DNA from 2 places in the Streptomyces sp. NPDC032745 genome. Region 2 is predicted to be linked to the other one. Evidence: predicted binding sites of a transcription regulator. Region 2 holds the regulator's gene; the other holds the start of a gene.

Region 1 (4,513 bases), on a different contig from region 2:
CCCCGAAGGCATGCGCGAGGACGTGCAGATGTGGCGCAGCGCCTTCGACTTCACCTTCACGCGGGACGCCCAGATGGCGCAGGACGACTACATCACCACCCTGTGGACCTGGACCGGCAAGCACAAGGGCGAGTTCATGGGGATCGCCCCGACCGGCAAGACCTGCACGATGACCGGCACGACGGTCTTCCGCTGCGAGGACGGGAAGATCAAGGAAGGCTGGTGGCACTACGACGCCATGCGCCTGATGAAGGAACTCGGCGCGATGTAGTGCTCCCCGGCACGGGGAAGACCCTGCTCAAGGGAAGGCCCTGAGCAGGGAAAAGGCCCCGGTCACCACCGCGTTGACGATGGCGGCCGGGGCCTGTTCAGCTACTCGGCGGGTCAGTGGCTGTGGCCGTGACCGTGGCCGTGACCGTGGGCGTCGCCCTCTTCCTCGGCCGGCTTCTCGACGACCAGGGTTTCGGTCGTGAGCAGCAGGGAGGCGATGGAAGCGGCGTTCTCCAGCGCGGAGCGGGTGACCTTGACCGGGTCGATGACACCGGCCTTGACCAGGTCGCCGTACTCGCCGGTGGCGGCGTTGAAGCCCTGGCCCTTGTCGAGCTCGGCGACCTTCGAGGTGATGACGTAGCCCTCGAGGCCGGCGTTCTCGGCGATCCAGCGCAGCGGCTCGACGGCGGCGCGGCGCACGACCGCGACACCGGTGGCCTCGTCGCCGGACAGGCCCAGGTTGCCTTCCAGCACCTTCACGGCGTGGACGAGCGCGGAGCCACCGCCGGAGACGATGCCCTCCTCGACCGCGGCGCGGGTCGCCGAGATGGCGTCCTCGAGGCGGTGCTTCTTCTCCTTGAGCTCCACCTCGGTGGCGGCGCCGACCTTGATGACGCAGACGCCGCCGGCGAGCTTCGCCAGGCGCTCCTGCAGCTTCTCGCGGTCCCAGTCCGAGTCGGTCGACTCGATCTCGGCCTTGATCTGGTTGACGCGGCCGAGGACCTCGTCGTGGCTGCCGCCACCGTCGACGATGGTGGTGTCGTCCTTGGAGATGGTCACGCGGCGGGCGGAGCCCAGTACGTCCAGACCGGCCTGGTCGAGCTTGAGGCCGACCTCCTCGGCGATGACGGTGGCACCGGTGAGGGTGGCCATGTCCTGGAGCATCGCCTTGCGGCGGTCGCCGAAGCCGGGGGCCTTGACGGCGACCGCGTTGAAGGTGCCGCGGATCTTGTTGACGACGAGGGTGGAGAGCGCCTCGCCCTCGACGTCCTCGGCGATGATCAGCAGCGGCTTCGAGGCGCCGGCCTGGATGACCTTCTCGAGCAGCGGCAGGAGGTCCTGGATGGAGGAGATCTTGCCCTGGTTGATCAGGATGTACGGGTCGTCGAGGACGGCCTCCATACGCTCCTGGTCGGTGACCATGTACGGCGAGAGGTAGCCCTTGTCGAAGGCCATGCCCTCGGTGAACTCCAGCTCCAGGCCGAAGGCGTTGGACTCCTCGACGGTGATGACACCGTCCTTGCCGACCTTGTCCATCGCCTCGGCGATGAGCTCGCCGACCTGCTGGTCCTGCGCGGAGAGCGCGGCCACGGCGGCGATGTCGGACTTGTCCTCGATCGGGCGGGCGGTCGCGAGGAGCTCCTCGGACACGGCCTTGACCGCGGCGTCGATGCCCTTCTTCAGGGCGGCCGGGGAGGCACCCGCGGCGACGTTGCGCAGACCCTCGCGGACCAGCGCCTGGGCCAGCACGGTGGCGGTGGTGGTGCCGTCACCCGCGATGTCGTTGGTCTTGGTCGCCACCTCCTTCACGAGCTGCGCGCCCAGGTTCTCGTACGGGTCGTCCAGCTCGACCTCGCGGGCGATGGTGACACCGTCGTTGGTGATGGTGGGGGCGCCGAACTTCTTGTCGATGACGACGTTGCGGCCCTTGGGGCCGATCGTCACCTTGACCGTGTCGGCAAGCTTGTTGACGCCGCGCTCGAGGGCGCGACGGGCGTCCTCGTCGAACTTCAGGATCTTCGCCATGGGAGCGGTTCAGCCCTCTCGAAAACTCGGGTTTAACGAACTGCGCCCCTTGCCGCCCGGCAATCAGCGGGGTGACCAGGGGCGCAGCTCAGCAATACAGGTGAAGCGAAATACCGGTGCGTCTTACTTCTCGATGATCGCGAGCACGTCGCGAGCCGAGAGGACGAGGTACTCCTCGCCGCTGTACTTCACTTCGGTGCCGCCGTACTTGCTGTACAGCACGATGTCGCCGACGCTGACGTCCAGCGGGAGACGCTGGCCGTCCTCGAAGCGACCCGGGCCCACGGCGAGGACGACGCCCTCCTGGGGCTTCTCCTTCGCGGTGTCCGGGATGACCAGGCCGGAAGCCGTGGTCTGCTCGGCGTCGAGCGGCTGGACCACGATGCGGTCCTCGAGCGGCTTGATGGCAACCTTGGAGCTGGTGGTCGTCACGATCCGACCTCCCCCTTCGGAGATCTCACGGGGCTAACTGTCTAGGTGGCGACCAGGTGGATCCGTCGTCGCGGGTGCCGGACCTGCCCGTCGCTGTGTTGGCACTCACCGGTGGCGAGTGCCAGGTGCGAGACTATTCCGGCGATTAGCACTCGGTCAAGCGGAGTGCCAATTCAGCCTCCGCGCGGCGTCACCGTCCGGCCGGGCCGCGGCGGCGCGCCGCGAGACGCAGGGCCCGGGCATGAGTACCCGTACTCAGGTGCGGGCGGCGCCCCCGGGGCGACACTGCGGCCATGACGACACCCGCACACGGCAGGCGCACCGGATCCGACTGGGGCGCGGACATCGCCACGGCCCTGCTGCTGACCGTACTGGAGGCCTTCGTCCTCACCGTCGGCCTCTACGTGGCGATGATGGCCGCCTGGGACGCCGAGGGCACCGGCGGCGACGGCCGTACGGTCCTGACCCTGCTGCTGGGCGGACTCATCCTGGCCGCGCTGGCCATCGGGGTCGTCTCGGGCCGCGCCTTCCGCCGCAGCGCGCCCGTCACCGGATGCGTCCAGGCACTGGTGTGCGCGGCCGTGCTCGTGGGCGCCGCCGCCCTGGCCTACCAGGGCCGCGCCGAGCTGCGGCCGGATCCGCCCGCGCCCTCGTCCCCGTACAACGGCACGTACGGGCAGTGCTTCAGCGGCGGCGACAACCACGAGTGCCCGGCCGGGTGATGTGGCCGGTATGTGACAGTTGAGCCGTGCGCATCCTCGTGGTGGAAGACGAAGAGAACCTGGCCGAGTCCCTCCGCCAGGGCCTGTCCGCCGACGGCCACCGCGTCGAGGTCGCCCACGACGGCCACCGCGGCCTCGAACTGGCCCTCACCGGCGGCCCGTACGACGCCGTCCTGCTGGACCTGATGCTCCCCGGCCTCGGCGGCGCCGGGATCTGCGCCCGGATGCGCGCCCACGGCGACCCCACGCCCGTCCTGATCCTGACCGCCAAGGACGGCGAGCACGACGAGGCCGAGGGCCTGGACGCGGGCGCCGACGACTACCTCACCAAGCCCTTCTCCTTCGTCGTGCTCGGCGCCCGGCTGCGCGCCCTCGCCCGCCGCGCCGCCGCCCCCGAGCCCGCCGTGCTGCGGGCCGGCGACCTGGTCCTGGACCCGCAGGACCGCCGCTGCCGCCGCGGCACCCACGACATCGAGCTCACCGCGCGCGAGCTCGGCGTGCTCGCCTGCCTGATGGAGCGCCCCGGCCGGGCCGTCGCCAAACAGGACATCCTCGACGAGGTCTGGGACGTCCCCCACGGCATCGACCCCAACATCGTCGAGGTGTACGTCTCCTCGCTGCGCAAGAAGGTCGACGCCCCTTTCGGCCGCCGCTCGATCCGCACCGTCCACGGCACCGGCTACCGGATGGCCCCGGACGGTGGCTAGGACCGGCCGGTCGAAAACGGCCGGATCGGACCGGTCGCAAGGCCGAGGAGAGGGCCCGTGCCGTGGCGATGGGTCCGGCCCGGTCCGCAGGACCGGCGCCGGGCCGCTCCGGCGCCGCGCCGCCGTGGCCGCCGCCCTCGCGATGACCGCGGTCCTGGGCGTCGGCGGGCTGTGGCTGTACGCGCTGCTGCGGACCAACCTCCTCGACAACACCACCAACCGCACCGAGCTGGCCGCCCGCAAGGTCGCCGCCCAGCTCGACGGCCGCGCCCTCCCGCCCGGCGGCCGGCTGCCCGCGCCGGAGAGCGGGGTGGACCTGGTCCTCGTACGGGACGCGCAGGGGCGGACCGTCGCTTCCACCGGGGACCTCGGGGACGCCCCCGACCTCGGCGGCCTGGGCCCGCCGGCACCGGGGGCTTCCGGTGCACCGGGCGCATCCGGCGAGGACTCGCGGTCGGCTGTGCTGCCGCCCGCGCGCCCCGGCGCGGAACGGCGCGCCGTGGTCGTGGTGGATGCGCCGGGCGCGCACCAGGTGTACGCCGTCACCGTGCTCGGCGACGTGGACGACGCGACCCGGGCCATCGCCCTCGGCCTGCTGGCCGGCGCGCCCCCGCTGATCGGCTTCGCGGCGGCCCT
Region 2 (4,513 bases):
GTCTTCGAGGAGGATCGCGAGCTTGGCGTCGTAGCCGTCGTCGCTGGTGCCGATGATGTCCTCGTCGGCCAGGGAGATGTCGTACCAGCTGGCCTCGCCGGCCAGCTGCCCGCGGTACGCCTCCACGGCGGCCGGGTCCACGTAGCCGGTCTGCGGCATGAAGAGGTTCACGCCGAACGGGCGCCGGGTGAGCGCGCGCAGCCGTTTGATCTCCTGGTACATGCCGTCGGCGGTCTTGTAGCCGCCGGCCAGGAAGCCCAGCCCGCCCGCCTCGCACACGGCGGCGGCGAGCGGCGGACAGGAGGCACCGCCCGCCATGGGAGCCTGCACGATCGGGTACGGGGAGAGACCGTTCGGTGCGGAGGACATGCACTGCATCGTGCCATGTCCCGCTCACCGGGCCGAATCACGGCATTCGCCTGGCATAGTCCGCTTCAGCGGGCGCGGCCGGATCAATGCGCCGAGCCCGGTCCGGGGCATCCCCGGACCGGGCTCGTACGCGTGCTCGCGGGCCGGTCAGCGGCCGTTGAAGGCGTCCTTCAGGCGGCTGAACAGGCCCTGCTGACCCGGCGCGAACTGGCCCATGGGCCGCTCCTCGCCGCGCAGCTTGGCGAGCTGGCGCAGCAGCTCCTCCTGCTGGGCGTCCAGCTTGCCCGGGGTGGTGACCTCGACGTGGACGATCAGGTCGCCGCGGCCGCCGCCGCGCAGGTGCGTGACACCGCGCCCGTGCAGCGGGATCGACTGGCCCGACCCGGTGCCGGGGCGGATGTCGATCTCCTCCAGGCCGTCCAGCGTCTCCAGCGGGCACTTGGTGCCGAGGGCCGCGGCCGTCATGGGGATGGTCACCGTGCAGTGCAGGTCGTCCCCGCGCCGCTGGAAGGTCGGGTGCGACAGCTCGTGGATCTCCACGTACAGGTCGCCGGCGGGGCCGCCGCCGGGGCCGACCTCGCCCTCGCCCGCGAGCTGGATCCGGGTGCCGTTCTCGACACCGGCAGGGATCTTGACCGTGAGGCTGCGGCGGGAGCGGACCCGGCCGTCGCCCGCGCACTCGGGGCACGGGGTCGGAACCACGGTGCCGAAGCCCTGGCACTGCGGGCAGGGGCGCGAGGTCATGACCTGGCCCAGGAAGGACCGGGTGACCTGCGACACCTCACCGCGGCCACGGCACATGTCACACGTCTGCGCCGAGGTGCCGGGGGCGGCTCCCTCGCCGGAGCAGGTGGTGCAGACGACGGCCGTGTCGACCTGGATGTCCTTGGTCGTGCCGAAGGCGGCCTCGTCCAGCTCCAGGTCGAGGCGGATCATGGCGTCCTGGCCGCGGCGGGTCCGCGAGCGCGGTCCGCGCTGCGAGGCCTGGCCGAAGAAGGCGTCCATGATGTCGGAGAAGTTGCCGAAGCCACCCGCGCCGAAGCCGCCCGCGCCGCCACCGCCCGAGGAGGACAGCGGGTCGCCGCCGAGGTCGTAGACCTGCTTCTTCTGCGGGTCCGAGAGCACCTCGTAGGCCGCGTTGATCTCCTTGAAGCGCTCCTGCGTCTTCGGATCCGGATTCACGTCCGGGTGGAGTTCGCGCGCGAGGCGGCGGAAGGCCTTCTTGATCTCGTCCTGCGATGCGTCGCGGCGCACGCCGAGAACGGCGTAGTAGTCCGTGGCCACTTACGACTCCGCCAGGATCTGTCCGACGTAACGTGCCACTGCGCGTACCGCTCCCATCGTTCCGGGGTAGTCCATGCGGGTCGGTCCGACCACGCCGAGTTTGGCGACAGTTTCGCCGCCCGAACCGTAGCCGACCGAGACGACGGACGTGGAGTTCAGTCCCTCGTAGGCATTCTCATGCCCGATCCGTACGGCCATTCCCGACTCGTTGGCCTCGCCGAGCAGCTTGAGGAGCACGACCTGCTCCTCCAGCGCCTCGAGCACCGGCCTGATCGTCAGGGGAAAATCGTGTCCGAAGCGCGTGAGATTGGCGGTTCCGCCGATCATCAGCCGCTCCTCGGCCTCCTCTACCAGCGTCTCCAGCAGGGTCGCGAGCACGGTCGACACCGTGCTGCGGTCATCCGGGTCGAACGACTCCGGCAGGTCCTGCACGAGCTGCGGCACGTCCGTGAACCGGCGGCCGACGACCCGGCTGTTGAGCCGCGCCCGCAGATCGGCGAGCGAGGTCTCGCCGAACGGCGTCTGGCAGTCGACGAGCCGCTGCTCGACCCGTCCTGTATCGGTGATCAGCACGAGCATGAGCCGGGCCGGAGCGAGCGACAGCAGTTCGACGTGCCGGACCGTGGACCGGGTCAGGCTCGGGTACTGGACGACGGCGACCTGCCGGGTGAGCTGCGCGAGCAGCCGCACCGTACGGCCGACCACGTCGTCGAGGTCGACGGCCCCGTCGAGGAAGTTCTGGATGGCCCGGCGCTCGGGCGTCGACAGCGGCTTGACCCCCGCCAGCTTGTCGACGAAGAGCCGGTAGCCCTTGTCCGTGGGGATCCGGCCGGCGCTGGTGTGGGGCTGCGCGATGTAGCCCTCCTCCTCCAGCACGGCCATGTCGTTGCGCACGGTGGCGGGCGAGACGCCGAGGCGGTGCCGCTCGGTGAGCGCCTTGGAGCCGACCGGCTCCTCCGTCCCGACGTAGTCCTGGACGATGGCGCGCAGCACTTCGAGTCTGCGTTCGCTGAGCATCGCGCGCACACCTCCAGTTCTGGTCCGTTGTCTTGGTCGTTGCTTGTCGACTGGCACTCTGATCGTTCGAGTGCCAGAGATCCCCCGCTCAGTGTACGGCCGGGTAGTAAGACCCTGGCAAGGGAGGCCCGCCAGGGTAGCGTCGCGGCATGGACGTGCGTTGGGAAGAGGCGGGCTGGGAGCGGCTGACCGGGCGGACCGGACGGCGACGGCTCCCGGTGTGGGACTGCACCGTGGGACTGGTGGTGGGGGACGAGTCGGTGCTCCTGATCGACCCGGGTTCGTGCGTACGCGAAGGCACGCAGCTGCGGGCCGAGGCGGAGCGGCTGACCGGCCGGCGCGTGACGCATATCGCATTCACGCACGGTCATTTCGATCACGTACTGGGCGTGGCGGCGTTCGCCGGGGCCGAGGTGTACGGGGCGGTCGGGCTGGACGCGGAGCTGTCGACGGGCCGGGAGGAGCTGCGCGTCAGTGCGGTCCTGCAGGGTCTCGCGGAGGCCGAGGCCGCCGAGGCGGTGGACCTGCTGGTGGTGCCGGGGCATTCCGTGTCGGGCGAATGGACGCTGGAGCTGGGCGGGGTGCAGGTGCTGCTGGCCAACGTCGGGCCCGGGCACACCCGGTACGACCTGGCGGTGTTCGTTCCGGGCGAGCGCGAGACGGTGTTCTGCGGGGACCTCGTCGAGGAGTCGGGCGAGCCGCAGGCGGGCAGCGACGCGGTGCCGGCGCAGTGGCCGGCCGCGCTGGACCGGCTGCTGTCGCTGGGCGGGGACGACGCACTGTACGTGCCGGGTCACGGAGCGGTGGTCGATGCGGGCTTCGTGCGTGCGCAACGAGCCACACTGGCCGCCCGTTTCGGCGTGTCGGAGGCGTGATCGGCGCGCCTCTCCTAGTGTCGGCCGGATGCGTGAGTACTCCCCCGACCTGACCCCGCAGTGGAAGCGCCCCAAGGCCGTACCGGAGGTGGCGGCCGAGCCGGACCTGGTGGTCGAGGTGGCCGGTACGGACTTCTGCGGAGCGGTGGTGGCCTGCGAGGCGGGCACGGTGACCCTGGAGGACCGCTTCGGCAAGCGGCGGGTGTTCCCGCTGGAGCCGCGGGGGTTCCTGCTGGAGGGCGCCGTGGTGACCCTGACCCGCCCCGCAAGGGCCCCTTCGGCGCCCTTGCGCACGGCCTCGGGGTCCCTCGCCGTCCCGGGGGCGCGCGCCCGCGTGGCGCGCGCCGGGCGGATCTACGTCGAGGGCCGGCACGACGCGGAGCTGGTGGAGCGGGTCTGGGGCGACGACCTGCGGATCGAGGGCGTGGTGGTGGAGTACCTGGAGGGCATCGACGACCTCCCGGCGGTGGTCGCGGACTTCGCCCCGACGGCCGACGCCCGCCTCGGCGTCCTGGTGGACCACCTGGTCCCGGGCTCGAAGGAGTCCCGCATCGCGGCGTCGGTGACCTCGTCGGACGTCCTGATCGTCGGCCACCCGTACGTGGACGTCTGGCAGGCGGTGAAGCCGTCCGCGCTGGGCATCGCCGCCTGGCCGGTGATCCCGCCGGGCCAGGACTGGAAGACGGGCGTCTGCAGGGCGCTGGGCTGGCCGGAGAACACCGGGGCCGCCTGGCAGCACATCCTGTCCCGCGTGACGTCCTACAAGGACCTGGAGCCGGTCCTGCTGGGCCGCGTGGAGGAACTCATCGACTTCGTCACGGCGCCCTGACCCGAGCTACGGCAGGGTGCCGAACTCCGTGGTGTCGATCGTGACGCCGAGGACGTCGAGCGGCAGCGGCTCACCGAACTTGCTGGTCCGCTCGGTCCGGTAGTCGGCCTCTTCTCCAGCGCCGAAAGGTTCGGTGAGT

The links. Region 2 encodes HrcA, which represses chaperone genes, less so after heat shock. Its sites were predicted from a motif close to TTNGCACTCNGNNNNNCNGAGTGCNAA; they were not measured.
Region 1: a site for HrcA is predicted at 2,594-2,620, ahead of groES (co-chaperone GroES). Genes of this name have one in related genera too.

What each region holds. Positions count from the first base shown of each region.
Region 1 is NZ_JBVING010000010.1:68,113-72,625, forward strand. It holds gene ACZ5WG_RS25040 (ester cyclase) at 1-271, shown strand, start outside; gene groL (chaperonin GroEL) at 385-2,016, opposite strand; gene groES (co-chaperone GroES) at 2,140-2,448, opposite strand; gene ACZ5WG_RS25055 (DUF6234 family protein) at 2,742-3,170, shown strand; gene ACZ5WG_RS25060 (response regulator transcription factor) at 3,197-3,877, shown strand; gene ACZ5WG_RS25065 (sensor histidine kinase) at 4,002-4,513, shown strand, end outside.
Region 2 is NZ_JBVING010000004.1:156,079-160,591, forward strand. It holds gene ACZ5WG_RS11990 (nitronate monooxygenase) at 1-369, opposite strand, end outside; gene dnaJ (molecular chaperone DnaJ) at 517-1,653, opposite strand; gene hrcA (heat-inducible transcriptional repressor HrcA) at 1,654-2,670, opposite strand; gene ACZ5WG_RS12005 (MBL fold metallo-hydrolase) at 2,820-3,545, shown strand; gene ACZ5WG_RS12010 (DUF3097 domain-containing protein) at 3,574-4,374, shown strand; gene ACZ5WG_RS12015 (Uma2 family endonuclease) at 4,381-4,513, opposite strand, start outside.